DNA from 4 places in the Streptomyces sp. NPDC007945 genome. Region 4 is predicted to be linked to each of the others. Evidence: riboswitches for the same ligand, from Rfam matches in the RefSeq annotation. Region 4 holds a riboswitch; each other region holds the start of a gene.
What was found. A riboswitch is a leader RNA that binds a small molecule or an ion and turns the genes downstream of it on or off. The one in region 4 is predicted to bind cobalamin.

Region 1: it holds a riboswitch for cobalamin, as region 4 does, so the genes downstream of both, ACFZCF_RS19320 (energy-coupling factor ABC transporter permease) here and ACFZCF_RS07500 (ribonucleoside-diphosphate reductase subunit alpha) in region 4, are expected to answer to the same signal.
Region 2: it holds a riboswitch for cobalamin, as region 4 does, so the genes downstream of both, cobN (cobaltochelatase subunit CobN) here and ACFZCF_RS07500 (ribonucleoside-diphosphate reductase subunit alpha) in region 4, are expected to answer to the same signal.
Region 3: it holds a riboswitch for cobalamin, as region 4 does, so the genes downstream of both, ACFZCF_RS19210 (ABC transporter substrate-binding protein) here and ACFZCF_RS07500 (ribonucleoside-diphosphate reductase subunit alpha) in region 4, are expected to answer to the same signal.

What each region holds. Positions count from the first base shown of each region.
Region 1 covers NZ_JBIBJV010000005.1:506,576-513,363, forward strand. The annotation lists gene ACFZCF_RS19300 (glycosyltransferase family 2 protein) at 25-798, shown strand; gene dhaK (dihydroxyacetone kinase subunit DhaK) at 1,200-2,192, shown strand; gene dhaL (dihydroxyacetone kinase subunit DhaL) at 2,242-2,811, shown strand; gene ACFZCF_RS19315 (PTS-dependent dihydroxyacetone kinase phosphotransferase subunit DhaM) at 2,808-3,215, shown strand; cobalamin riboswitch at 3,311-3,533, shown strand; gene ACFZCF_RS19320 (energy-coupling factor ABC transporter permease) at 3,562-4,260, shown strand; gene ACFZCF_RS19325 (energy-coupling factor ABC transporter substrate-binding protein) at 4,260-4,616, shown strand; gene cbiQ (cobalt ECF transporter T component CbiQ) at 4,623-5,372, shown strand; gene ACFZCF_RS19335 (ATP-binding cassette domain-containing protein) at 5,369-6,211, shown strand; gene ACFZCF_RS19340 (FAD-dependent oxidoreductase) at 6,781-6,788, shown strand, end outside.
Region 2 covers NZ_JBIBJV010000003.1:414,230-421,017, reverse strand. The annotation lists gene cobN (cobaltochelatase subunit CobN) at 73-3,672, opposite strand; cobalamin riboswitch at 3,712-3,837, opposite strand; gene ACFZCF_RS12685 (cobalamin biosynthesis protein CobG) at 3,925-5,238, shown strand; gene ACFZCF_RS12680 (precorrin-8X methylmutase) at 5,241-5,876, shown strand; gene ACFZCF_RS12675 (precorrin-2 C(20)-methyltransferase) at 5,873-6,788, shown strand, end outside.
Region 3 covers NZ_JBIBJV010000005.1:477,318-484,105, reverse strand. The annotation lists gene ACFZCF_RS19225 (SpoIIE family protein phosphatase) at 1-404, shown strand, start outside; gene ACFZCF_RS19220 (ABC transporter ATP-binding protein) at 613-1,437, opposite strand; gene ACFZCF_RS19215 (FecCD family ABC transporter permease) at 1,434-2,465, opposite strand; gene ACFZCF_RS19210 (ABC transporter substrate-binding protein) at 2,462-3,472, opposite strand; cobalamin riboswitch at 3,661-3,785, opposite strand; gene ACFZCF_RS19205 (ArsR/SmtB family transcription factor) at 3,873-4,289, opposite strand; gene ACFZCF_RS19200 (heavy metal translocating P-type ATPase) at 4,385-6,376, shown strand; gene ACFZCF_RS19195 ((2Fe-2S) ferredoxin domain-containing protein) at 6,376-6,788, shown strand, end outside.
Region 4 covers NZ_JBIBJV010000002.1:485,164-491,951, reverse strand. The annotation lists gene def (peptide deformylase) at 1-107, shown strand, start outside; gene ACFZCF_RS07505 (ribonucleotide-diphosphate reductase subunit beta) at 177-1,190, opposite strand; gene ACFZCF_RS07500 (ribonucleoside-diphosphate reductase subunit alpha) at 1,190-3,565, opposite strand; cobalamin riboswitch at 3,698-3,838, opposite strand; gene ACFZCF_RS07495 (GNAT family N-acetyltransferase) at 3,873-4,376, opposite strand; gene ACFZCF_RS07490 (hypothetical protein) at 4,395-5,000, opposite strand; gene mctP (monocarboxylate uptake permease MctP) at 5,078-6,676, opposite strand; gene ACFZCF_RS07480 (DUF3311 domain-containing protein) at 6,673-6,788, opposite strand, start outside.

The sequences.
Region 1 (6,788 bases), on a different contig from region 4:
CCTGGTCATGCAAGGAGAAGTGCTGTGCCCCTGGTGTCGGTCGTGATGCCCGTGTACAACTCGGCGGCCACTCTTGGCGCGGCCGTCCGGTCGGTGCTGACGCAGACGCACAGCGACGTGGAGCTGCTGGTCACCGACGACCAGTCCTCCGACGGCTCCATGGACCTGCTCCGGGAGTTCGCCGAGCAGGACGAGCGCGTCCTGCCGCAGTCGGCGCCCGAGCGGGGCGGCGCGGGCCGCGCCCGCAACCTCGCGATCTCGCGGGCCCGGGGCGACTACATCGCCTTCCTCGACAGCGACGACATGTGGCTCCCGGAGAAGACCGAGAAGCAGCTCGCCTTCGCCGCCGAGGGCACGGCGCCGCTGACGTTCACCTCGTACTACAAGATGGACGCCGACCACGCCGGCGAGAGCACCGACTGGGTGCCGAACGGGCGGGTGATCCGCGCGCGCGAGCACGTGGACTACCGCGCGATGCTGGTCCGGGACTACATCGGCGCCCTCACCGCCATGTACGACCGCAGGGTTCTGGGCACGAGGCTGATGCCGGAGATGCGCAAGCGCCAGGACTACGCCCTCTGGCTGTCGATCATGCGGGACGGCGCGGACGCCCGCGGCCTGGTCGAGCCGCTCGCGGTCTACCGGGCCCACCAGGCGAACTCCCTGTCCTCCAACAAGGCGTCCCTGATCAAGTACAACTGGGAGCTGTACCGCGAGCACGAGCACCTGTCGGTCCCCCGGTCGGCGCGCGCGCTGGCCGGCGCGGCGTGGCAGTCTCTGCGGAACTCCCGGATCTGACCCCTCGCCGCGCCGGAGCCGGTGGACCACCGGCCCCTGCGGGGCGGCCCGGGCACCGGCGCCTGCCACCCGCGCCGGTCGAGGGTCACGCACACCGGCCGTGTCCGTCCCGGCCGTGACCGCCACCGTGACCGCCCCGTCCGTGACCGCCCCGGTCGGCCGCCCTTCCCCGTACACCACACCCCCGCCCCGGTCGCAGCCCACGCCCCGGCCGTCGGCCGCACGCCCGGCCGTCCCTGTCGGCGATGCCCCTCGGACGGCTGTCCCACGGTCGCACCCGCCGACACCGGCCGGTGCGCACCGGTGCGCGCTCGCACCTCCGCGTCGATAATCGAGCCGTGTCGCGCCCGCTCGAAGACGCCCGGCTCGCTCGCCCGTCCGACGACCGCCAGGAGGTACGCGTGAAGATGCTGATCAATGTGCCGGAGACCGTGGTGGCCGATGGGCTGCGGGGGCTTGCCGCGGCTCATCCGGAGTTGACCGTGGACGTCGAGCAGCGGGTGGTGGTGCGGCGGGACGCGCCGGTGGCCGGGAAGGTGGCGCTGGTCTCCGGGGGCGGGTCGGGACACGAGCCGTTGCACGCGGGGTTCGTGGGGCCGGGGATGCTGGACGGGGCCTGCCCCGGAGAGGTGTTCACGTCGCCGGTGCCGACGCAGATGGTGCGGGCGGCGGCGGCCGTGGACAGCGGTGCCGGGGTGTTGTTCGTGGTGAAGAACTACACCGGGGACGTGCTGAACTTCGAGATGGCCGCCGAGCTCGCCGAGGACGAGGGCATCCAGGTCGCCAAGGTGCTCGTGGACGACGACGTGGCCGTGACGGACAGCCTGTACACGGCGGGGCGGCGCGGGACCGGGGCCACGCTGTTCGTGGAGAAGATCGCCGGGGCGGCGGCCGAGGAGGGCGCGCCCCTGGAGCGGGTGGAGGCCCTGGCGCGGCGGGTGGTGGCGCGGTCGCGGTCGTTCGGGGTGGCGCTGAGTGCGTGCAGCACGCCCGCGAAGGGCGGTCCCACCTTCGATCTGCCGCCGGGCGAGCTGGAGTTGGGGGTCGGGATCCATGGGGAGCCGGGGCGGGAGCGGCGCGGGATGATGACCGCGGGAGAGATCGCCGAGGTCGCCGTCGACGCCGTCCTGGACGACCTGCGGCCCTCGGACCCGGTGCTGCTGCTGGTGAACGGGATGGGCGGGACGCCGCTCCTGGAGCTGTACGGGTTCAACGCGGAGGTGCGGCGCGTGCTGGACGCCCGGCGGGTGCCGGTGGCGCGCACGCTGGTCGGGAACTACGTGACCTCGCTCGACATGGCGGGCTGCTCGGTCACCCTGTGCGCCGCCGACGAGGAGCTGCTGCGGTTGTGGGACGCGCCGGTGGCCACGCCCGCGCTGCGCTGGGGACGGTGAGCCGGTGACGAGCACGGAGGCGTACGGCGCCGCTTTCGCGGTGCGGTGGATGGAGGGCGTCGCGGCGGCCGTGGCCCGGGAGGCCGGACGGCTCACCGACCTGGACGCGGCGATCGGCGACGCGGACCACGGGGCCAATCTGAAGCGGGGGTTCGCCGCCGTGGCCGACGCGCTGGCGAAGGAGCCGCCCGCGACCCCGGGCGCGGTCCTCGTCACCGCCGGCGGGCTGCTGATCGCGACCGTGGGCGGGGCATCGGGGCCGTTGTACGGGACGTTGCTGCGGCGCGCCGGGAAGGCGCTCGGCGAGGCCGGCGAGGTGTCGCGGGCGGAGCTGGCGGACGCGCTGGCGGCCGGGGTCGCGGCGGTCGGGCAGCTGGGCGGGGCGGTCCCGGGCGACAAGACGATGCTGGACGCGCTGACCCCGGCCGCGGAGTCGCTGCGCGAGTCGTTCGCGGCCGCGCGGTCCGCGGCGGAGGCGGGCGCGCTCGCGACGGTGCCGCTGCGCGCCCGGAAGGGCCGGGCCGGCTATCTCGGTGAACGCTCGGTCGGACACCAGGATCCGGGGGCGACATCGTCGGCTCTGCTGTTCGCGGCCCTGGAGGAGGTGGCGGCCGGATGAGCGGGGACAGGGTCGGGATCGTGCTCGTCTCGCACAGCGCGGCCGTCGCCGACGCCGTCGCGGAGCTGGCCCGCGGGCTCGCGGGCGGCGGTGACCTGGCGCCGGTGGCGGCGGCCGGCGGCCTCCCCGGCGGCGGCCTGGGTACGAGCTCCGCGCTGATCACCGCGGCGGCGAAGGCCGTCGACGCGGGCGCCGGCGTGGCGCTCCTGGTGGACCTGGGCAGCGCGGTCCTGACGGTGAAGGCGCTCCTCGCGGAGGGCGACGAACTCCCGGCGGGGGCCCGGCTCGTGGACGCCCCCTTCGTCGAGGGCGCGGTGGCCGCCCTGGTGACGGCGAGCGCGGGCGGCGACCTCGACGCGGTCGCCGCCGCGGCCTCGGAGGCGTACGGCTACCGCAAGACCTGAGCGCCCGGCGCCGACCGGCTGGGGCCGTCGGGGCGTGCGGGGAGGGGCCGAGCGGGGGCGGCGGGGTCGGTGCTCCGGAGCGCGAGTGACCGACCCCGCATTGTGATGAAGCAGGTCAACACACTAATGTCACAGGGCCTTGGTGTTCGGGAAACCGGTGCAGTACCGGTGCGGCCCTCGCCACTGTGATCGGGAGGTCCGGCTCCATCCCCTCGGGGAAGCCACTGCTCCGCCGCGGGAGACCGTCGCGGGGTGGGAAGGCGGAGTCGGGCGGCACTACCGTCAGCCAGGAGACCGGCCAGGGCGCGTTGTCCATCCACGAGGTGCTGGAGAGGGTCTCCCGATCATGCATATCGCCGAGGGGTATCTACCCCCCGTCCACGCGGCCGCCTGGGGCGTCGCGTCGGCTCCGTTCGTCGTCCACGGCGTCCGCGCGCTCACCCGCGAGGTGCGCGCCAACCCCGAGTCCACCCTGCTGCTCGGTGCCGCGGGTGCCTTCACGTTCGTCCTGTCCGCCCTCAAACTGCCCTCGGTGACGGGCAGTTGCTCCCACCCGACGGGCACGGGGCTCGGCGCCATCCTGTTCCGGCCGCCGATCATGGCGGTGCTCGGCACGATCACCCTGCTGTTCCAGGCGCTGCTGCTCGCCCACGGCGGGCTGACCACGCTCGGCGCCAACGTCTTCTCCATGGCGATCGTCGGCCCGTGGGCCGGATACGGCACGTACCTGCTGGTCAGGCGGTTCGGGGCGCCGCTGATGGTGGCGGTGTTCGCCGGCGCGTTCGTCGCCGACCTCTCCACCTACTGCGTGACCAGCGTCCAGCTGGCCCTCGCCTTCCCCGACCCGGGCAGCGGCGTCGCGGGGTCGCTCGCCAAGTTCGGCGGGATCTTCGCGGTGACGCAGATCCCGCTCGCGGTGAGCGAGGGGCTGCTGACCGTCCTGGTGATGCGGCTGCTCACCCAGTCCAGCAAGGGCGACCTGCTGCGGCTCGGCGTGCTCGCCGCGTCGAAGCCGGCGGAGCGGCGCGAGGAGGCGGCGGCGTGATGAGCAGGAACGCGAAGATCAACGGTCTGCTGCTCCTGCTGGTCGCGGCGCTGGCCGTGCTGCCGCTGGCGCTGGGGCTCGGCGACCACAAGGAGGAACCCTTCACCGGTGCCGACGCCGAGGCGGAGACGGCGATCACGGAGATCGAGCCGGACTACGAGCCGTGGTTCTCGCCACTGTACGAACCGCCGTCCGGTGAGATCGAGTCGGCGCTGTTCGCGCTCCAGGCGGCGCTCGGCGCCGGCGTCCTCGCCTACTACTTCGGGCTGCGGCGCGGACGGCGGCAGGGCGAGGAGCGGGCGGCGGCCCGGAGCGGCGGCGGCGCGCCCGCCACGGGCGCGGAGAAGGACGCGTAGCCGCCGATGCTGCCGATCGACGCGGCGGCGCACAGCAGCCGCTGGCGCCGCCGCCATCCGGCGGAGAAGGCCGTCCTCGGGTTCGGCCTGACCCTGTGCGCGGTGTGCCTGCCGCCCTGGCCGGGGGCTCCCCTGGTCGCGGCGGCCACTCTCGCCGTGCTGCTCGGGCCGGCCGGTGTGCCGGGCCGGCAGCTGTGGCGGGCGTTCCGGATCCCGCTGGGCTTCTGCGTCACCGGTGCCGTTCCGCTGCTGTTCTCGGTGGGCGGGTCCGGCGGTCTCGTCGCCTGGGCGCCGGACGGCCCGGCGCACGCGGGGGAACTGCTGCTGCGGACGGCCTCGGCCTCGCTGGGCGTGCTGCTCTTCGCCTTCACCACCCCGGTGTCGGACGTGCTGCCGCGGCTCGTGCGCGCCGGGGTGCCGGCTCCGGTGGTGGACGTGGCCCTGGTGATGTACCGGATCGTGTTCCTGCTGCTCGACGCGCAGGGCAAGGTGCGCCAGGCGCAGGCCGCGCGGCTCGGGGCGACGACCCGGGCCGCGGTGTGGCGCTCGCTGGCGGGGCTCGGCGCGACCTCCTTCGTGCGGGCCTTCGACCGGGCGCAGCGGCTCCAGAGCGGACTCGCCGGGCGCGGTTACGACGGCACCCTGCGGGTCCTGCTGCCCGAGGCGCCCGTCTCCCGCCCGTTCCTCGCGGCGACGGGCGGCCTCCTCGCGGGGCTCGTCGCCCTCACCCTCGTCCTGGAAGGACTCCTGCCATGACGGCCCCCACCCCGGTCGTGGAGTTGGTCCGCGCGGGTTTCGCGTACGAGGACGGACCCGCCGTCCTCACCGACGTCGGCTTCGCCGTGCACGAGGGGCGGGCGGTGGCGCTGCTCGGGCGCAACGGCGGGGGGAAGACGACGCTGCTGCGGCTGCTGAGCGGCGGGCTGCGGTGCGGGAGCGGGGCGCTGCTCCTGGACGGCGCGGAGGTGGCGTACGACCGGAAGGGCCTGACCCGGCTGCGGAGCTCCGTGCAGCTGGTGGTGCAGGACCCGGACGACCAGCTCTTCGCCGCGTCGGTGGCGCAGGACGTGTCCTTCGGGCCGATGAACCTGGGGCTGCCGGAGCGCGAGGTGCGGCTGCGGGTGGCCGAGGCGCTGGAGGCGCTGGACATCACGGCGCTCGCGGACCGGCCGACGCACCTGCTGTCGTACGGGCAGCGGAAGCGGGCGGCGATCGCGGGCGCGGTGGCCATGCGCCCCCGGGTGCTGATCATGGACGAGCCGACGGCGGGCCTGGACCCGCACGGCCAGGAACGGCTCCTGGAGACCCTGGAGCGGCTGCGGGCGGCGGGCACGACGGTGGTCATGGCGACGCACGACGTGGACCTGGCGCTGCGCTGGGCCGACGAGGCGGCCGTCCTCTCCCCCGCCGGTCTGCGCACCGGCCCGGCGGCGGAGCTCCTCGCGGACGACGCGCTGCTGGACGCGGCCCGGCTGCGCCGCCCGTGGGCGGTGCCGGTCGGCCGGCTGCTGCGGGCCCAGGGCCTGCTGCCGGAGGGCGTACCGGCGCCCCGGACGGCGGAGGAGCTGGACGTGCTGCTGGACGGGGTGGGCTGAGCGTCCCCGGCGGCGGGCGGACGCGGTCCGGCCCGCCGGTCCGCGCCGCCGGTGGCCGCCCCGGAGACGGGGCCGACGCTGCTGCCGCGCACCTCGGCGGTCGGCCCGCCCCGAGACGGTGACGCTCGGCCCCGAGGACCAGGAGGCCGACGGCGGCCTCGGCCCGACACGTACGGCGTGGTCCGGTCCGGCCGGGTGCGGGAGCCGGGCGAGCGGTTCGGGAAGCGGCGCCGGGTGCCCGGCTCGCCGGGCGGCGCGCCCTCCTGCCTGCCGGACGACCGGCGGCCCGACGGCCCCTCGCGCGTGGGCGCGAGGGAGTGCGCGGCGCACCTGCTGGAGGGGATCGACGCGCCGTCGGCGAAGAACCTCGGCGGTCGGCTGGGGTGCCTCGTCGTCGGCGGGCGCCGCCGCGAGGGGCCTTCCTCATCGACCGAGCACATCACGTCGGCTTCCGGCCACCTTCTACCGAGTAGTAACCATCACACCCCGATCCTTCTGCAACTAGTTGCAAAACTCGTGCCGGGTCGCCTACAACAGGATCCGACGATCCCTGCGCGAGGAGGCGCCCCGTGACCGC
Region 2 (6,788 bases), on a different contig from region 4:
CGAACCCGCACCCCGGGGACGGCTCCCTGGCGGTGCGGGTTCAGGCGGGTGCGGGTTCGGGCGCGGCGGTGGCTAGGCGTCGTCCTCCAGGTCGCCTTCGGTTTCGAGGAAGACCTGGCGGAGGGCGGCCAGCGTCTGCGGGTCCGGCTTCTCCCACATGCCGCGCGACTCCGCCTCCAGGAGCCGCTCGGCGATGCCGTGCAGGGCCCAGGGGTTGGCCTCCTTGAGGAAGGCCTGGTTGGTCTCGTCGAGGACGTACTCCTGGGTGAGCTTGTCGTACATCCAGTCGGCGACGACACCGGTCGTGGCGTCGTAGCCGAAGAGGTAGTCGACGGTCGCCGCCAGCTCGAAGGCGCCCTTGTAGCCGTGGCGGCGCATCGCCTCGATCCACCGCGGGTTCACCACCCGGGCGCGGAAGACCCGGGAGGTCTCCTCGACGAGCGTCCGGGTCCGGACGGTCTCGGGGCGGGTCGAGTCGCCGATGTACGCCTCGGGGGCGGTGCCCCGCAGCGCCCGCACGGTCGCCACCATGCCGCCGTGGTACTGGAAGTAGTCGTCCGAGTCGGCGATGTCGTGCTCACGGGTGTCGGTGTTCTTCGCCGCCACCGCGATCCGCTTGTACGCGGTCTCCATCTCGTCGCGCGCCGGCCGGCCTTCGAGCCCTCGCCCGTACGCGTACCCGCCCCACACCGTGTACACCTCGGCGAGGTCGGCGTCGGTGCGCCAGTCCCGCGAGTCGATCAGCTGGAGGATGCCCGCGCCGTACGTGCCGGGCCGGGAGCCGAAGATGCGCGTGGTGGCGCGGCGCTCGTCGCCGTGCTCGGCGAGGTCGGCCTGGGCGTGCGCGCGGACGTAGTTGGCGTCGGCGGGCTCGTCGAGGCCCGCGACCAGCCGGACGGCGTCGTCGAGGAGGCCGATGACGTGCGGGAACGCGTCGCGGAAGAAGCCGGAGATGCGCAGCGTCACGTCGACGCGCGGGCGGCCCAGCTCCTCCAGGGGGATCGGCTCCAGGCCGTTGACGCGGCGCGAGGCCTCGTCCCACAGCGGGCGGACGCCCAGCAGGGCCAGCGCCTCGGCGACGTCGTCGCCGGCGGTGCGCATCGCGCTCGTCCCCCACAGGGAGAGGCCCACCGAGGTCGGCCACTCGCCGTTGTCCTCGCGGTAGCGGGTCAGCAGCGAGTCGGCGAGCGCCTGGCCGGTCTCCCAGGCGAGCCGGGACGGCACCGCCTTGGGGTCGACGGAGTAGAAGTTCCGGCCGGTCGGCAGCACGTTGACCAGGCCGCGCAGCGGCGACCCGGACGGGCCGGCGGGCACGAAGCCGCCGTTCAGGGCGTGCACGGCGTGGGTCAGCTCGTCGGTGGTGGCGGCGAGGCGCGGCACGACCTGCTCGCAGGCGAAGCGGAGCACGTCGTGGACCTCGGAGCCGTACGCGGCGGCCACCGCGGGGACCGCGTCCACCGTCCAGCCGGCGGCCTCCATCGCCTCGACGAGCTCGCGGGCCTTGGCCTCTGCCTCGTCGGCGGTCGTGCGGGTGGCGGCCGACTCGTCCAGGCCGAGCGCCTCCCGCAGACCGGGCAGCGCCTGCGTGCCGCCCCAGATCTGGCGGGCGCGGAGGATGGAGAGGACCAGGTTGACCCGCTCGGGGCCGGTGGGCGCGCCGCCGAGGACGTGCAGGCCGTCGCGGATCTGGGCGTCCTTGACCTCGCACAGCCAGCCGTCGACGTGCAGCAGGAAGTCGTCGAAGCCGTCGTCCTCCGGGCGCTCCTGCAGGCCGAGGTCGTGGTCGAGCCTGGCGGCCTGGATGAGGGTCCAGATCTGGGCGCGGATCGCCGGGAGCTTCGCCGGGTCCATGGAGGAGATCTGCGCGTACTCGTCGAGGAGCTGCTCCAGGCGTGCGATGTCGCCGTACGAGTCGGCGCGGGCCATCGGCGGCACGAGGTGGTCGACGAGGGTGGCGTGGACGCGGCGCTTGGCCTGGGTGCCCTCGCCCGGGTCGTTGACGAGGAACGGGTAGACCAGCGGCAGGTCGCCGAGGGCCGCGTCGGGGCCGCAGGCGGCGGACAGGCCGGCGTTCTTGCCCGGCAGCCACTCCAGGTTGCCGTGCTTGCCGAGGTGCACCATCGCGTCGGCGCCGAAGCCGCCGTCCTCCGCGCGGGCCGCGATCCAGCGGTAGGCGGCCAGGTAGTGGTGGGAGGGCGGCAGGTCGGGGTCGTGGTAGATCGCGATCGGGTTCTCGCCGAAGCCGCGCGGCGGCTGGATGAGGACGAGGAGGTTCCCGCGCCGCAGCGCGGCGAGCACGATGTCGCCCTCCGGGTTCCGCGACCGGTCGAGGAACATCTCGCCGGGCGCCGGGCCCCAGTGCTCCTCGACCTTCTCGCGCAGCTCGGCCGGGAGTTCGGCGTACCAGCGCTTGTAGTCGGCGGCCGGGATGCGGACCGGGTTCTTCGCCAGCTGCTCCTCGGTGAGCCAGTCCTGGTCGTGGCCGCCGGCCTCGATGAGGGCGTGGATCAGCTCGTCGCCGTCACCGGAGACCAGGCCCGGGAGGTCGGCCTCGGGCCCGAAGTCGTACCCCTCCTCGATCAGCCGGCGCAGCAGGGCGACGGCGGAGGCGGGGGTGGCGAGGCCGACGGCGTTGCCGATGCGGGAGTGCTTGGTCGGGTACGCGGAGAGGACGAGCGCCAGCCTCTTCTCGGCGTTCGGGATGTGCCGGAGGCGGGCGTGGCGGACGGCGATGCCGGCGACGCGGGCGGCGCGCTCGGCGTCGGCGACGTACGCGGGCAGGCCGTCGGCGTCGATCTCCTTGAAGGAGAACGGGACGGTGATGAGCCGGCCGTCGAACTCGGGGACGGCGACCTGGCTGGCCGCGTCGAGCGGCGACAGTCCCTCGTCGTTCTCCTCCCAGGCGGCGCGCGAACCGGTCAGGCACAGCGCCTGCAGCACCGGCACGTCGAGCGCGGCGAGCGCGCCCGCGTCCCAGGCCTCCTCGTCCCCGCCGGCCTGCGCGGCGGCCGGCTTGGTGCCGCCGGCGGCGAGGACGGTGGTGACGATGGCGTCGGCCCCGCGGAGCCGGGCGAGCAGCTCCTCCTCCGGGGCGCGCAGCGAGGCCACGTACAGCGGGAGGGCGCGGGCCCCGGCGTCCTCGATCGCGTCGCAGAGCGCGCCGACGAAGGCGGTGTTCCCGCTCATGTGGTGGGCGCGGTAGTAGAGCACGGCGACCGTCGGGCCCTCGGTGACGCGGGCGGTGCGCTCCAGCGGGCCCCAGGTGGGGGCGGCGGCGGGGGCCTCGAAGCCGTGGCCGGTGAGGAGGACGGTGTCGGAGAGGAAGCGGGCCAGCTGCTCCAGGTTGGCGGGGCCGCCGTGCGCGAGGTAGGCGTGCGCCTCGGTGGCGACGCCGATCGGCACGGTGGAGGCGGCCATCAGCTGGGCGTCGGGTGCCTGTTCGCCGCTGAGGACGACGACCGGCTTCCCGGTGGCGAGGACCGCGTCGAGGCCCTCCTCCCAGGAGCGGACGCCGCCGAGGAGGCGGACGACGACGAGCTCGGCGCCGTCGAGGAGGCCGGGGAGGTCGGCGAGCGGCAGCCGGGAGGGGTTGGCGAAGCGGTACTCCACCGGCCCTCCGGCCGCACGGGCGCTGAGCAGGTCGGTGTCGGAGTGCGACAGCAGCAGGAGCATGGCGGGGCTCGGGCCTTCCTCGGGGTTGTCCGCGCCCCGGGTGGTCGATGGACGGCAGGAGTTCCTGACTCACCCGTGCCGTCGCCGGTACGGGCTCACAGTGGCGGGACCGCGCCGGAATCTCACCGGGCTTCCTCCCCGGGGTCCTGGGACCCCATGCCGATCTGCATAGTAAAGCGTGCCGTCGGCGGGCCGGAGGGGGCCGGAGAGTCGGCCGGATCACACTCGGCGGCCGCCCGGTTCCCCGTGGGTATGCTCGCCGCCATGCCGCCGACCCCGACCACCCCGCCCGAACCGGGCGAAGCGCCGATAAGGGACCGTGGCGACGCGTGCCCGGGGGCGCTCCGGCTGCACGCCGCCGCCGACGGGCTCCTCGCCCGACTCCGCCTGCCCGCAGGTCGATTGACGTCACGTCAGGTGAGTGTCCTGGCCGACGCGGCGGAGCGGATGGGCGACGGGTGCCTCTCCGTCACCTCGCGCGGCAACGCCGAGCTGCGCGGCCTGCGCGACGGCTGCGGCGCCGGTCTCGCCGCGCTCCTCGCCGACGCGGGCCTGCTGCCCTCCCCCACCCACGAGCGGGTCCGGAACATCGTCGCCTCCCCGGCCGCCGGACTCGACGGACTCGGCCACGCCGACGTGCAGTTGTGGGCCCGCGCCCTGGACGCCGCGCTCTGCGCGGAGCCGCGCGCGGCGGCCCTCTCCGGCCGCTTCCTCTTCGCCCTCGACGACGGCCGCGGCGACGTCGCCGGCCTCGGCGGCGATGTGACCTTGATCGCAGCATCGGACGGCGCCGTGCTCCTGACGGCGGGCACGGAGACCTTCCGCCTGCCCGCCGCGCCCCCGGCCCCGGGCCGCGCCGGAGCCGCGCCCGCCGGCGAGACCGGCACCGCCGCCGGAACCGGAGCGGTCCCCGCCGTCTCCGCCGCCCTCGTCTGCGCGCTCGCCTTCCTGGACACCGCCGAGGCCGCCGGGAACGGGGCCTGGCGACCGCGCGAACTCCCGGCCGGGCAGCGTCCGGACTGGGCCGGTGCCCTGGCCAGGGCGGGGATCGGCGCGGAGCCCGTACCCTCCTTCTCCCCTCCCCCGGCCCCGCTCCCGCCCGCACCCGGCCCGCTCGGCGACCGCGCCCTGCACGTCCTCGCCCCCCTCGGCCGGCTGACCGCCGGCCGGCTGCGGGCGCTCGCCGAGGGCGCGGACGAGGTGCGGCTCACCCCGTGGCGCGGGGTCGTCGTGGTGGGCCCGTCCGCGGACCGGCTCCCCGCGCTCGCCGCGCACGGCCTGGTCACCGACCCGGCCGACCCCCGCACCGGCGTCACCGCCTGCACCGGCGCCCCCGGCTGCGCCAAGTCCCTCGCCGACGTGCGGGCGGACGCGGCGCGCGCGCCGGGCGGGCCGCTGCCCGTGCACTACTCCGGCTGCGAGCGCCGCTGCGGTCATCCGCACGGTGCCCGGATCGAGGTCACCGCCCTCGACCCCGACACGTATCTGCTGGACGGCGTCCCCGTCCCCCGTACCGCCCTGGCCGAGGCCGTCGCGGCGGCCCGTACGAAACCGATGGAGAGCTGAGGATGTACGAGTACGAGAAGGACGGCGCCGAGATCTACCGCCGCTCCTTCGCCACGATCCGCGCCGAGGCCGATCTCGGCGGGCTGCCCGGCGACCTCGCCACGGTCGCCGTCCGCATGATCCACGCCTGCGGCATGACGGACCTCGTCCGGGACATCGCGTACTCCCCCGGGGTCGTCGCGAGCGCCCGCACCGCCCTGCGGGCCGGCGCCCCCATCCTCTGCGACGCGCAGATGGTCGCCTCCGGCGTCACCCGCAAGCGGCTGCCCGCCGACAACGAGGTGCTGTGCGCGCTCTCCGACCCGGCCGTGCCGGCGCTCGCCGCCGAACTGGGCACCACCCGCTCGGCCGCCGCCCTCGAACTGTGGCGGGACCGCCTCGAAGGCTCCGTCGTCGCCATCGGCAACGCCCCCACCGCCCTCTTCCACCTCCTGGAGATGATCGCGAAGGGCGCGCCGAAGCCGGCCGCCGTCCTCGGCATCCCCGTCGGCTTCATCGGCGCCGCCGAGTCCAAGGACGCCCTCGCCGCCAACGAGCTCGGCCTCGACTACCTGGTGGTCCGCGGCCGGCGCGGCGGCAGCGCCATCACCGCCGCCGCCCTCAACGCCCTCGCGCACGAACCGGAGATCCAGGCATGAGCACCGTGACCGGCAAGCTGTACGGCGTCGGCCTCGGCCCCGGCGACCCCGAACTGCTCACCCTCGCCGCCGTGAAGGCGATCGCCGAGGCCGACGTCATCGCCTACCACTCGGCCCGCCACGGCCGTTCGATAGCGCGCTCCATCGCCGCCGGGCACATCCGCGAGGACCACGTCGAGGAGCGGCTCGTGTACCCGCTCACCGTGGAGACCACCGACCACCCCGGCGGTTACCGGGGCGCGCTCGACGACTTCTACGAGGAGGCCGCGGCCCGGCTCGCCGCCCACCTCGACGCGGGCCGCACGGTCGCCGTCCTCGCCGAGGGCGACCCGCTGTTCTACGGCTCCTACCAGCACATGCACAAGCGGCTCGCGGACCGGTACGACACCACCGTCATCCCCGGCGTCACCTCCGTCAGCGCCGCCGCCGCCCGGCTCGGCGAGCCGCTGTGCGAGGCCGAGGAGGTCCTCACGATCATCCCCGGCACCCTGCCGGAGGACGAGCTGACGGCCCGCCTCGCGGGCACCGACTCGGCGGTCGTGATGAAGCTCGGCCGCACCTTCCCCGCCGTGCGGCGCGCCCTGGAGCGGGCCGGCCGCCTGGAGGACGCGCACTACGTGGAGCGGGCGTTCATGGCGGGCGAGCGGACGGAGCGGCTGGCGGACGTGGACCCGTCGACGGTCCCGTACTTCTCGGTCGCCGTGCTGCCCTCCCGCGTCGACCGGCCCAACCCCGTGCGGGAGACGGGCGAGGTCACCGTCGTCGGCACCGGTCCGGCCGGTGCCCCCTGGCTGACGCCCGAGTCGCGCGGCGCGCTCGTCAACGCCGACGTGCTCGTCGGCTACACCACCTACCTCGACCGGGTCCCGGTCCTGCGCCCCGGCCAGATCCGGCACGGCTCCGACAACAAGG
Region 3 (6,788 bases), on a different contig from region 4:
TGAACTGCGGCCACCCGCCGCCGCTGCTCCTCAGCGGGGGCCGGGTGATCCCCCTCGTGTCGGACGGGACGAGTCCTCCGCTCGGACTCTCGGACGTCCTCGCGGCGGACGTGACCGTCGAGACCTTCCCCTTCGCGGCCGGGGACGTCCTGCTCCTCCACACGGACGGGGTGACGGAGGCCCGCGACCACAGCCGCGCCTTCTACCCCCTCAGGGAACGGCTCGCGGCCTGGGCCGGCGCCGGAGACGAGCCGTCGGCGCTCCTCGACCGGCTGCGCGCCGACCTCCAGGCGTACGCGGGCGGCCACCTCGGCGGCGACGCGGCGCTCGTCGCCGTCCAGAGAATCGCCCCGGCTCCGGACCTCGCCTCGCCGCCGGCTCCCGTCGCGCGCCCGGGCCCCTGACCCGCCGACCGCACCCCGGGAGGTGCCCGGCCGTCACTGCTCCGCGGCCGGCGCCTCCGCCGCCTCCGCCGTGAAGGTCTCGCAGGCGCGTTCCACGGCCTCACCCCGGGAGGGCAGGTCGACCCGGTCGACGGCGAAGAAGGTCTCCCGGGTCCGCGTCAGGATCTCGGCGGCCCGCCCCGGCAGGGCGCGAACGGGCCACCGGCCGTCAGTCGTCCCGGTGTGCCGTGCCGAGGAACCGGATGTGGGGGCGGCCGTCAGGGCCGGGGTGGGTGACGGCGGCCCGGACGCCGTAGACCTCCGCGACGAGCCGCTCGGTGAGGACCTCGCGGACCGGTCCGGCCGCCACGACGCGCCCCTCGCGCAGCACCACCAGGTGGTCGCAGTGCATCGCGGCGAGGTTGAGGTCGTGCAGGGCCACCACGCAGGTCAGCGGCAGGGCGGAGACGAGGGCCAGGAGGTCCAGCTGGTGCTGGATGTCGAGGTGGTTCGTCGGCTCGTCGAGCAGCAGTTCCCGCGGTTCCTGCGCGAGGGCGCGGGCGATCTGGACGCGCTGCCGCTCCCCGCCGGACAGGGTCCGCCAGGTGCGGTGGGCCCGGTGGGTGAGGCCGGTGCGGGCCAGGGCGGACCGTACGGCCTCCTCGTCGGCGGCCGTCGCGGGCGACCAGGCCCTGCGGTGCGGGACCCGGCCGAGGCGCACGGCTTCGGCCACGGTGAGGTCGACCTGGGTGTCGGCGTGCTGCTCGACGACCGCGACCCGCCGGGCCAGGGCGCGGCGCGGCACGGCGGCGAGCGGCGCGCCGTCCAGGGTCACGATCCCGGCGTCCGGCGCCAGGACGCCCGCCAGGACCCGCAGGAGGGTGGACTTCCCCGAGCCGTTCGGACCGAGCAGCCCGGTGAGCGTGCCCGGGCGCGGCGCCAGCGTCACGCCGTCCAGGACGAGCGCGCCCCCGGCCGTGCGGGAGATCCGCTCGGCGCGGAGCCCGGTGCCGGTGTCGACGGGAGTCGTACGGGCCGACGGCGTGGCGGTCATCGGGCGCTCCGGGTGCGGTACAGGACGAGGACGAACGCGGGGACGCCGATCAGCGAGGTGACCACGCCGACCGGTACCTCCTGCGGGTCGAGGACCGTGCGGGCGAGCGTGTCGGCCCAGACGAGGAACACGGCACCGGCGAGCGCGGCCAGCGGCAGCAACCGGGCGTGCCCCGGGCCGGTGAGGGCGCGGACCGCGTGCGGCAGGACCAGGCCGACGAAGCCGATCGCGCCCGCCGAGGACACCAGGACGGCGGTCAGCAGGGCGGTCACGGAGAGGAGGACGAGACGGGTCCGCGCCACGGACACGCCGAGGGTCGCCGCCGCGTCCTCGCCGAACGCGAAGGCGTCGAGGGTACGGGCGTGTCCGCCGCACACGAGGAGCGCGCCGGCGAGCACGGCCGCGCACGCCGCGACGTCGGTCCAGTCCGCCCCGCTGAGCGAGCCCAGCAGCCAGAAGAGGACGCCGCGGGTGGTCTCGGCGTCGGCGGCGGTCATCACGACGAAGGAGGTCAGGGCGGAGAAGAGCTGCATGGCCGCGACCCCCGCGAGGACGACGCGGTCCGTCGACCCGCCCAGGGTGTGGCTCAGCAGCAGGACCAGGGCGAAGGAGCAGACCGCGCCCAGGAAGGCGCCGCCGGTGACGGAGACCAGGCCGCCGCCGGCGCCGAGGACGACCACCGCGACCGCTCCGGTCGACGCGCCGGAGGAGACGCCGAGGACGAACGGGTCGGCGAGCGGATTGCGCAGCAGCGACTGCATCACCGCCCCGCAGACGGCGAGTCCGGCCCCGCACACGGCCGCGAGGAGGGTGCGGGGCAGCCGCAGCTCCCAGACGATGCCCTCGCGGATCGCGCTCAGGCCGGACGGTTCCCCGCCGAGGTGCGCGGCGACGACGGACCAGGCGTCGGCGACTCGGATGTCGGCCGGGCCGAGGGTGACGGCGAGCGCGACCGAGAGGCAGAGGAGGGCGGTCCCGGCGGCCCCGGCGAGCGGCGTGAGCGCGCGGGAGGACCGTGCCGGGGTCACGTGGCGAGCCCGTGCGCGCGCAGGGCGGCGGCCAGCTGCTCGATGCCTTCCACGGTGCGGATGGTGGGGTTCATGGCCTGGCCGCTGAGGATCACGTACCGCTTCTTCCTGACCGCGGTCATGTTCCGGGTGACCGGGTGCGACTCCAGGAACTCGATCTTCTTGGCGGCGCTCTCGGCCGACTGCGCCTGGCGGGTCAGGTCGGCGATGACCAGCACGTCGGGGTCGCGGTCCACGACCGTCTCCCAGTTGATCTGGGGCCACTCCTCCTTGGTGTCGTCGAAGACGTTCTTCACGCCGAGCGTCCCGCTGATGATCCCGGGCGCGCCGCAGCAGCCGGCCATGTAGGGCCCCTGCGAGTCGGAGAACCAGTACAGGACGGACGCGCCGCCGAAGTCGGCGCCGGCCTTGGCCTTCGCCACCCGGGCGCGGAGCTCCGCGACGAGCTTCTCGCCGCGCTCCGGAACGCCGAAGATCCTCGCCAGGTCGCGGACCTCGCCGTACACGGCGTCCATCGTGAGGGGCTCGGTCCGCACGCCGTCGCCGTCCCCGCCGTTGTCCTTGCCGACGCAGTCGGCAGGGGAGAGGTACGTGGGGACGCCGAGCTTCGTGAACCGCTCGCGGGGCGCCACACCGCCCTTGCCCAGGGTGTAGAGGAAGGAGGCGCTGACGAAGTCGGGTTCGGCGTCGAGGACCTTCTCGAACGACGGGTAGCGCTCGGCGAGCCGTGGCACGGACGCGTTCGCCTTCTCCAGGCCCTTGAGCACGGGGTCCGTCCAGGTGGCGGTGCCCGCCATCCGGTCGGCGAGGCCGAGGGAGAGCAGGATCTCGGCCGATCCCTGGTCGAGGGCGACGGCCCGGCGCGGCGGGGCGGCGACCTCGACGCGCTGTCCGCAGTTGTCGAGGCGGACGGGGTACCCGGCGGAGTCCGACCCCTTCGCTCCGGACGGGCCGGGCGAGGCCGTCCCGCCGGCGCCGCAGCCGGCGAGGAGCACGGCACCGGCCAGGAGCGGCGCGGCGGCCCGGGCGCGGCGGGAGCGGAAGGGACGGAGGGAACGGAGCGAACGGGAAGGCCGGGGTGTGCGGGCGGGAGGTGCGAAGGGCACGGGAAGGGTCCTCTGCGTCACGGCTCATGCGCGGAGCCTGATGTACGGTGCTTCCCGGACGCCGTACGATCGCCGCCCGGGCCGCCAGCAGGTCTTCGGACTCGGGGTCGTCCGGACGGAACGCCTTCCCAGACCCCCTCGGGGCCCAGTGGCCGATGTCCCGCCCGTCACCCTCACCGCTGCGCGTCAGTTCCGGATTCCCACCGGATTCCCTGACCCGTGCGCGTACCGCGTGGATACGTGCAGAGGTTCGACTGGCCTCGGCAAACTACCACGGCCCGATCTTGCTCCCCTCGGCGGACTACCCGCGCGCGGCGCCGCCCGCGTCCGCGCCCGCCGGGGTCCCGGCGGCCGACGCGTCGAGTTCGGCGGGCAGGTCGCGGACGCCGAGGCGCAGGTGCTCGACGTGGTGCAGCGCCTGGTCGAGGAGTTCGGCGACGTGGTTGTCGTAGAGGGCGTAGACGATCGAGCGGCCGTGGCGCTCGCCGGTCACCAGGCCGAGGTTGCGCAGCAGGCGCAGTTGGTGGGAGCAGGCGGAGGGCTCCATGCCGACGGCCGTCGCCAACTCGCCGACCGACGAAGGGCCTTCGCGCAGGCGCGCCAGGATGTACAGCCGCGAGGGCGTGGCGAGGGCCTGGAGCGTCGCGGCGACGTCGGTGGCGCCGACCGCGTCGAGGCGTTCGCGCGTGGTGCTGGTGGCAATCGGTCCGTGGCCCATGGGACCATGATACGGACGACACCTGAAGACCTATTCATGTGTTCCTGTATGGTGGGCCTGTCGTCCCGCCGGCCCCCGTGAAGGGTTGCTTCGCCATGTCCTCCGTCCTGCAGAGCCCCGGGCCGCCCACCCCCGTCGCCCCCTCGCCCGCGGACCGCGTACCGCCCCGCCGACGCACCCGCCTCCTGGCACTGCCCGAGGTCCGCTGGGCGCTCGCCGCCCTGCTGTGCTTCCTCGCCGCGCTCCCGGCGTACCTGCTGGACGCCCCGGCCTGGTTGTGGGGCCCGCTGTTCGCGGCCACGTACGCCACCGGCGGCTGGGAGCCCGGCTGGGAGGGCCTGAAGGCGCTCAGGGAGCGGACCCTCGACGTGGACCTCCTGATGGTGGTGGCCGCGCTCGGCGCCGCCGCCATCGGTCAGATCCTCGACGGCGCGCTGCTCATCGTCATCTTCGCCACCTCCGGCGCGCTGGAGGCCGTCGCCACCGCCCGGACCGCGGACTCCGTGCGCGGTCTGCTCGACTTGGCACCGGAGACGGCGACGCGGATCGCGGCCGACGGCACGGAGGAGGTCGTCCCGGCCGGCTCCCTCGCCGTCGGCGACCTCGTCCTCGTCCGGCCCGGCGAGCGGATCGGCGCCGACGGCCGGGTCCTGGACGGCGCGAGCGACGTCGACCAGGCCACCATCACCGGCGAACCGCTGCCCGCGGCCAAGCGGCCCGGCGACGAGGTCTTCGCCGGCACCCTGAACGGCTCCGGCGCCCTGCGCGTGCGGGTCGAACGCGACCCGTCGGAATCGGTGATCGCCCGGATCGTCGCGATGGTCGAGGAGGCCGCCGAGACCAAGGCGCCGACCCAACTCTTCATCGAGAAGGTCGAACAGCGCTACAGCCTCGCCATGGTCGCCGTCACCCTGCTGGTCTTCACGGTCCCGCTGCTGCTCGGCTCCGACCTCCGGTCCACCCTGCTCCGGGCCATGACCTTCATGATCGTCGCCTCACCGTGCGCCGTCGTCCTCGCCACCATGCCCCCGCTCCTCTCCGCCATGGCCAACGCCGGCCGCCACGGCGTCCTGGTGAAGTCGGCCGTGGTCATGGAACGCCTCGGGCAGATCGACGCGGTGGCCCTGGACAAGACCGGCACCCTCACCGAAGGCACCCCCCGCGTCACCGGCGTCCACCCCCTGGCGGGCGCCGGCCTCGACGCCGACGGCGTCCTCGGTGCCGCCGCGGCGGCCGAGCACCCGAGCGAGCACCCCCTCGCCCGCGCCGTCGTCGAAGCGGCCCGCGCGCGTGGCCTCGAGACGCCGCCGGCCGAGGGCTTCGCCTCCACCCCCGGCACGGGCGTCAGCGCCACCGTGGACGGCCGCGTCGTCGCCGTCGGCAGCCCCGCCCGCCTCCTCGACGACCCCGCGCACCCGGCCGCCGTCCTCGCCGACGGCCTGGAGGCGGAGGGACACACCGCCGTCGTGGTCACCGTCGACGGGCTCCCGGTCGGAGTCCTCGGCATCGCCGACCGGCTCCGCCCCGAGGCCGCCACCGCCACCCGCGCCCTCGCCGAACTGACCGGTCGCGCACCGGTGCTGGTCACCGGCGACAACCCGCGCGCCGCCGCCCGCCTCGCCGCCGAGGTCGGCATCACCGACGTACGGGCGGGGCTGCTGCCCCAGGACAAGGTCGCCGCCGTCCACGAGCTGCGCGACGCGGGTGCCAAGGTCCTCGTCGTCGGGGACGGCGTCAACGACGCCCCCGCACTCGCCGCCGCCCACATCGGCATCGCCATGGGCCGGGCGGGCTCCGACCTCGCCCTGGAGACCGCCGACGCCGTCGTCGTACGTGACGAACTCGCGACCATCCCCACCGTGGTGAACCTGTCCCGCAGGGCCCGCGCGCTCGTGATCCAGAACCTCGTCGTCGCGGGAACGTTCATCGCCGTGCTGGCGGTCTGGGACCTCGTCGGTACGCTGCCCCTGCCCCTCGGCGTCGCCGGCCACGAAGGCTCCACCGTCCTCGTCGGGCTCAACGGCCTGCGCCTGCTCGCCGACGGCGCCTGGCGCCGATCCCGCCCGACCCCCCACCAGGAGACGTGATGAGCCGCCGCACCGACAAGCGCAGGACAGCCGTCGCGGGCGCGTCCGCCACCTGCACGGTCACCGTGTGCCGCGGCTGCTGCTGCGGCACCCCCAAGATCCCCGGTGTCGACCACGCCGCCCAGCTCGCGGCCCTGCGCAGTGCCGTGCCGGACGGCGCCAAGGTCCGGGTCACCGGCTGCCTGGACTCCTGCGAGCAGGCCAACGTCGTCGTCGTCCAGCCCTCCGCCGCCGGCCGGGCGGCGGGCGGCCGCCCGGTCTGGCTCGGCCTCGTCAACGACGCGGACGCCGCCCAGGACATCGCCGACTGGATAGCGGCCGGCGGCCCCGGCCTCGCCGACCCCCCGGGCGTCCTCGACCTCTACGCCTTCAGCCCCTCCCGCCGCGTCCGCGCCGAACTCCCCGACGCGTA
Region 4 (6,788 bases):
TCTACGGCTTCCTCTACATCGACAAGCTCTCCAAGCGCGACCGCAAGGACGCGCTGCGCCAGATGGAAGAGGGCACCCCGCGCTACCCGGTCGTCGCCAACGACTGACCCTGCGCCGCCACGCCGAAGGGCCCCGCACTCCACGCGTGCGGGGCCCTTCGGCGTACGACCGACGACTCAGAAGTCCTCGTCCAGGTCGACCGTGCCCTCGACCGCCACCTGGTAGGCGGAGGGGCGGCGCTCGAAGAAGTTGGTGAGTTCCTGGACGCCCTGGAGCTCCATGAAGGAGAACGGGTTCTCGGAGCCGTAGACCGGGGCGAAGCCGAGGCGGACCAGGCGCTGGTCGGCGACGCACTGGAGGTACTCGCGCATGGACTCGGTGTTCATGCCGGGCAGACCGTCGCCGCACAGGTCGCGGCCGAACTGGAGCTCCGCCTCGACGGCCTCCTTCAGCATGTCCGTGACCTGCTGCCGCAGCTCGTCGTCGAAGAGCTCCGGCTCCTCCTCGCGGACCGTGTCCACGACCTCGAACGCGAAGTTCATGTGCATGGTCTCGTCACGGAACACCCAGTTGGTGCCGGTCGCCAGGCCGTGCAGCAGGCCGCGAGAGCGGAACCAGTACACGTAGGCGAAGGCCCCGTAGAAGAACAGGCCCTCGATGCAGGCGGCGAAGCAGATCAGGTTGAGGAGGAAGCGGCGGCGGTCCGCCCGCGTCTCCAGCCGGTCGATCTTCTCCACCGAGTCCATCCAGCGGAAGCAGAACTGCGCCTTCTCACGGATGGACGGGATGTTCTCCACCGCCGCGAACGCCGCCGCGCGGTCCTCCGGATCGGGCAGGTACGTGTCCAGGAGGGTCAGGTAGAACTGGACGTGCACGGCCTCCTCGAAGAGCTGGCGGCTCAGGTAGAGGCGCGCCTCCGGAGAGTTGATGTGCTTGTAGAGCGTCAGCACCAGGTTGTTCGCCACGATCGAGTCGCCGGTCGCGAAGAACGCGACGAGGCGGCCGATCATGTGCTGCTCGCCCGGGGTGAGCTTGGCGAGGTCGGCGACGTCCGAGTGGAGGTCGACCTCCTCGACGGTCCAGGTGTTCTTGATGGCGTCCCGGTAGCGCTCGTAGAAGTCGGGGTAGCGCATCGGGCGGAGCGTCAGCTCGAAGCCCGGGTCCAGGAGGTTGTGCGTACGGGTGGTCATCACTGGCAGGCCTCGCAGGACTCGGGGTTCTCCAGGGAGCAGGCGACCGCGTCGGGGTCGGCGACCTGCTGGACGGGGAGGGGGGCGGTGGTGGTCGCGGACGCCTGGGCGGCGCGGGCGATCCTCGTCGCCGGGCGCGAGCGCAGGTAGTACGTGGTCTTCAGGCCGCGCTTCCAGGCGTACGCGTACATCGACGACAGCTTGCCGATGGTCGGCGTCTCCATGAAGAGGTTCAGGGACTGGGACTGGTCGAGGAAGGGCGTGCGGTCCGCGGCCATGTCGATCAGGCCGCGCTGCGGGATCTCCCACGCCGTCCGGTACAGCTCGCGGACCTCGGCCGGCACCCAGGAGAAGCCCTGCACGGAGCCGTTGGACTCGCGCAGCGCCTCGCGGGTCTGCGCGTCCCAGACGCCGAGCCGCTTCAGCTCCTGGACGAGGTACGAGTTGACCTGGAGGAACTCGCCGGAGAGCGTCTCGCGCTTGAAGAGGTTGGAGACCTGCGGCTCGATGCACTCGTAGACGCCGGCGATCGAGGCGATGGTCGCCGTCGGGGCGATGGCGAGGAGGAGGGAGTTGCGCATGCCGACCGCGGCGATCCGCTCGCGCAGCGCCGCCCAGCGCTCCGGCCAGGCGAGCTCGACGTCGTAGTGGTCCGGGTGCAGCACGCCCCGGGCGGTACGGGTCCGCTCCCAGGCCGGCAGCGGGCCGCTGCGCTCCGCGAGGTCCGCGGAGGCCTCGTAGGCCGCCAGCATGATCCGCTCGGCGATCTTCGCGGACAGCGCCTTCGCCTCGGGGGAGTCGAAGGGCAGCCGCAGCTTGAAGAAGACGTCCTGGAGGCCCATCGCGCCCAGGCCCACCGGGCGCCACTCGGCGTTGGACCTCCCGGCCTGCTCGGTCGGGTAGAAGTTGATGTCGACGACCCGGTCGAGGAAGGTGACGGCGGTGCGGACCGTGTCGTCCAGGCGGGCCCAGTCGATGCCCTGGATCTCGGGGTGGACGAAGGCGCCCAGGTTGATCGAGCCGAGGTTGCAGACGGCCGTCTCGCCGTCGTTCGTCACCTCGATGATCTCGGTGCAGAGGTTGGAGGAGTGGACGACCGCGCCGGGCTCGGCGGTCTGGTTGGCCGTCCTGTTCGAGGCGTCCTTGAAGGTCATCCAGCCGTTGCCGGTCTGCGCCAGGGTCCGCATCATCCGGCCGTACAGGTCGCGGGCCGGGATCGTGCGGCGGGCCAGGCCCTTCGCCTCGGCGGCGCGGTAGGCGGCGTCGAACTCCTCGCCCCACAGGTCGACCAGCTCGGGGACGTCGGCGGGGGAGAAGAGCGACCACTCGGCGTCCGCGTTCACCCGGCGCATGAACTCGTCCGGGATCCAGTGGGCGAGGTTCAGGTTGTGGGTGCGGCGGGCGTCCTCGCCGGTGTTGTCGCGGAGCTCCAGGAACTCCTCGATGTCCGCGTGCCAGGTCTCCAGGTAGACGGCGGCGGCGCCCTTGCGGCGGCCGCCCTGGTTCACGGCGGCGACCGAGGCGTCCAGCGTCTTCAGGAAGGGCACGATGCCGTTGGAGTGGCCGTTGGTGCCGCGGATCAGCGAACCGCGCGAGCGGATCCGGGAGTACGACAGGCCGATGCCGCCGGCGTGCTTCGACAGGCGGGCGACCTGGTGGTAGCGGTCGTAGATCGAGTCCAGCTCGTCCTGCGGGGAGTCCAGGAGGTAGCAGGAGGACATCTGCGGGTGACGGGTGCCGGAGTTGAAGAGCGTGGGCGAGGACGGCAGGTAGTCCAGGCGGCTCATCAGGCCGTACAGCGCCGCCACCTCGTCCAGGGCGCGGACGCTGTCGTCCTCGGCGAGGCCCGCGGCGACCCGGAGCATGAAGTGCTGCGGGGTCTCGATGACCTTGCGGGTGATCGGGTGGCGCAGCAGGTAGCGCGAGTACAGGGTCCGCAGGCCGAAGTAGCCGAAGCGGTCGTCGGCGGCCGGGTCGACGAGCGCGTCCAGGCGGTCCGCGTGCAGGGCCGTGAAGGCGGCGGTGCGGTCGGCGATCAGGCCCTCGCGGTGGCCGGTGGCGACCGAGGCCGAGAAGGAGACGGCGCCCTGGGAGACGGCCTCCTCGGCGATGGTGCGGGTGAGCAGGCGGGCGGCGAGCCGGGAGTAGGCGGGGTCCTCGGAGATGAGTCCGGCCGCCGCCTCGGTGGCCAGTTCGCGCAGCTCCGCCTCGTCCGAGCCGGCGTGCCGGCCGCGCAGCGCGGCGGCGGCGACCCGGCCGGGGTCGGTGTCGGCGAGGTCGGCGGTGAGGTCGGTCAGGGTCCGCAGCAGTACGGTCCCGGGGCCGTCGGTCGCGGCGGCCTCGGCAGCTGACGGACCCGCAGGCGCGATGGTCACGTGGGGGCTCTCCCTCGCTCGGCCCGGGTCAGGGCGGCGGGAGGCGGGCGGGCAGGCCTCCGCACGCGCGGAAGCGCCCGCGTCCACCGGCCCATTCCGCGAGGCCCGGACGTCGTCGGCACCCGGAACGGACGGACCGGGCGCACCGTCGGCAGGTCATCGGACTCCCTCCGCACGAAAGCGCACGGAGTACACCGTTGCGGGACAGTTCCGGATTCGCACCGGATTCCCCTGCGGCGACAGCGAGGTCGAGCATACATGTGGGGGGCGCCCCTCTCGGCACCCCCCACATGTTGTGTCCCGTCGTTCAGATGTCCAGGGAGAACGCCCACAGGGGCGAAAGGCCGGGCACCGGGGACCAGTCCCGCTCGGGGACCCGGACGAAGCCCAGGCGGCGGTAGATCCGGTGGGCGGTCGTCATCCGGTCCTGGGTGGAGAGCACCAGCCGGACGCAGCCGTCGAGGGACCGCGCCCGGTCGACGCAGGTCCGCACGAGCGCCTCGCCGACGCCCCGGCCGCGGGCGGGGCGCGCCACCGCGAGGAGCCGGAACTCGGCCTCGCCGGGGCCGGCGATGTCCGCCCACTCCCCGCCGCCAGCCGTGAAGGTGACCGCGCCGAGTACCGTCCCGTCGTGGTCCGCGGCGACCAGCACCTCGGCCTCGGCGGCCCGCCGGGCGACGTCCCGCATCAGCGGGAGGTAGTCGTCGTCCTCCCCGAAGGTGAGGTGCCCGTCGTCGAGGTAGGCGCGGGCGGTGAGCTCGCCGACCTCCTCGTACTCCTCCGGCCGTACGGCCCTGATCGTGAAGTCCATGCCCGCAGTGTGCCGTGCTCAGCCGCCGACGCCCACCGAGTTGTCGGGCGCCCCGTCGCCGACCGGCGGCAGGTCACCGCGCTCCACCGGGCCGTCCGGCCCGGTGGACTTCGGCAGGACGGCGTCGAGTTCGGCGTCGTCGGCCCGGTGGGCCTTCGCGGCGGCCCGCTTCAGCAGGTCGCGGGGGACGGCGAGCGGGGCGGCGACCTCGACGCGCAGGCCGTTCTCGTTGCGCAGGTAGGCGTGCCGGTCGCCGGTGCGGCGGTACCAGCCGTCGCCCTCGGTCTCGCAGCCGTCGCCGTCCGGGGGGCCGGCCACGCACTCCTCGGCGCGGAAGGGCCGCCGTTCGGCGCTGAGCGTGACGCTGCCGCCGTCCTTGTTCACGTACACGATCCGGAAGCCGTCGTCGCCGGCGACGACGGCGGACTGGAGCGCCGGCGCGTAGCCCTCGGCCTCGGTGACGTAGACGTGCTCGACGCGGGTCTGGGCGTACCGGGCGCGGGCCTCCAGGGCGGCGCGGTCGGGGGCGGGCGGGTCGGCGGCCGTCACGGTGCCGCAGCCGGTGAGCGCGGCCAGGCCGACGGCGAGGAGGAGCAGCTGCGGGGGAGTGGTCCGCGGTCGCATGGGGGCCCTTCGGTGGTGGGGACGCGGCAGGCCGCCCGGCCTGGGAGGCGGGCGGCCTGCGGGAGGGGCGGGACGGCTCAGTGGCCGGCGCCGACCTTCGGGAGGGGACGGACGCCGGCGTCGCCGGCGTCGGCCGTGTAGTCCGACGGCGAGGTCTCGTCGACGCCCTCGGGGGCCTTGACGGCCTTGAGGACGAAGGTGAGGACGACCGTGACCACGACGTTGAGCACGAAGGCGGTGAGGCCGATGTAGCCGATCTCGCCGATGCCGGGGATCTCGGCGGAGGAGCCGCCGAAGTGCTTCTGCTTCGGCGTCGACACGTTGTACGCGGCGATCGTTCCGTACACCATGCCGACGGCCCAGCCGGCGAGCAGCGCCCAGCGGTGGAACCAGCGGGTGAACAGGCCGCCGACCAGGGCGGGGAAGGTCTGGAGGATCCAGATGCCGCCGAGGAGCTGGAAGTTGATGGCGACCGTCTTGTCCATGGTGAGGACGAAGGCGAGGGCGCCGACCTTCACCAGGAGGGACACCAGCTTGGAGACCTTGGTCTCCTGCTCGGGGGTGGCCTCGGGCTTGATGAAGTCCTTGTAGATGTTCCGGGTGAAGAGGTTGGCCGCGGCGATCGACATGATCGCGGCCGGCACGAGCGCGCCGATGCCGATGGCGGCGAAGGCCACGCCCGCGAACCAGGCGGGGAACATGTCCTCGAAGAGCTGCGGGATGGCGAGCTGGCCGTTCTGGACCTTGATCCCGGCGGCGATCGCCATGAAGCCGAGCAGCGCGAGCAGGCCCAGCATCAGCGAGTACAGCGGCAGGATCGTGGTGTTGCGGCGGATGACCTCGCGGCTCTTGGACGACAGGGTCGCCGTGATGGAGTGCGGGTACATGAAGAGCGCCAGCGCGGAGCCGAGGGCGAGCGTCGCGTACGTCCACTGTCCGGCCTCGCCGGGCACGAGCGCGCCGGCCTTGGCGGTGGTGAACTTCTCGTCGGCGGCGGCGAAGATCTCGCCGAAGCCGCCCAGCTTGATCGGGATGTAGATGATCGCCACCGCGATGACGATGTAGATCAGGGTGTCCTTGACGAAGGCGATGAGCGCCGGGGCGCGCAGACCCGAGGAGTAGGTGTACGCGGCGAGCACGCCGAAGGCGATGAGCAGCGGCAGGTCCTTGATGAACCAGTGGGTGTTCTCGCCGCCGCCGACGCCCATCACGTCCAGGACGGCCTGGATGCCGACGAGCTGGAGGGCGATGTACGGCATGGTGGCGAGGATGCCGGTGACCGCCACCGCGAGCGAGAGGCCCTTGGAGCCGAAGCGGCCGCGGACGAAGTCGGAGGTGGTGACGTAGCCGTGCTTGTGCGACACCGACCAGAGGCGCGGCAGGAAGGTGAAGATCAGTGGGTAGACCAGGATGGTGTAGGGGACGGCGAAGAATCCGGCCGCGCCCGCCGCGTAGATGGCCGCCGGGACGGCGACGAAGGTGTACGCGGTGTAGAGGTCTCCGCCGAGCAGGAACCAGGTCACCCAGGTGCCGAAGGAGCGGCCGCCCAGGCCCCATTCGTCGAGGCTGTTCTCGTTCTCCGCCTTCCGCCACTTCGCGGCGAGGAAGCCCATGACCGTGACGGCCAGGAAGAAGAACACGAACACGCCGAGCGCGACGCCGTTGACGTCCTTCATCGCTGCTCACCACCCGCACGGCCGTGACGGGCGCGCTGGTCGCGCTGCCAGAGCTTGTACGCGACGACGGTGAGCCCGGTCGCGATCAGCACCCACAGCATCTGGTACCAGT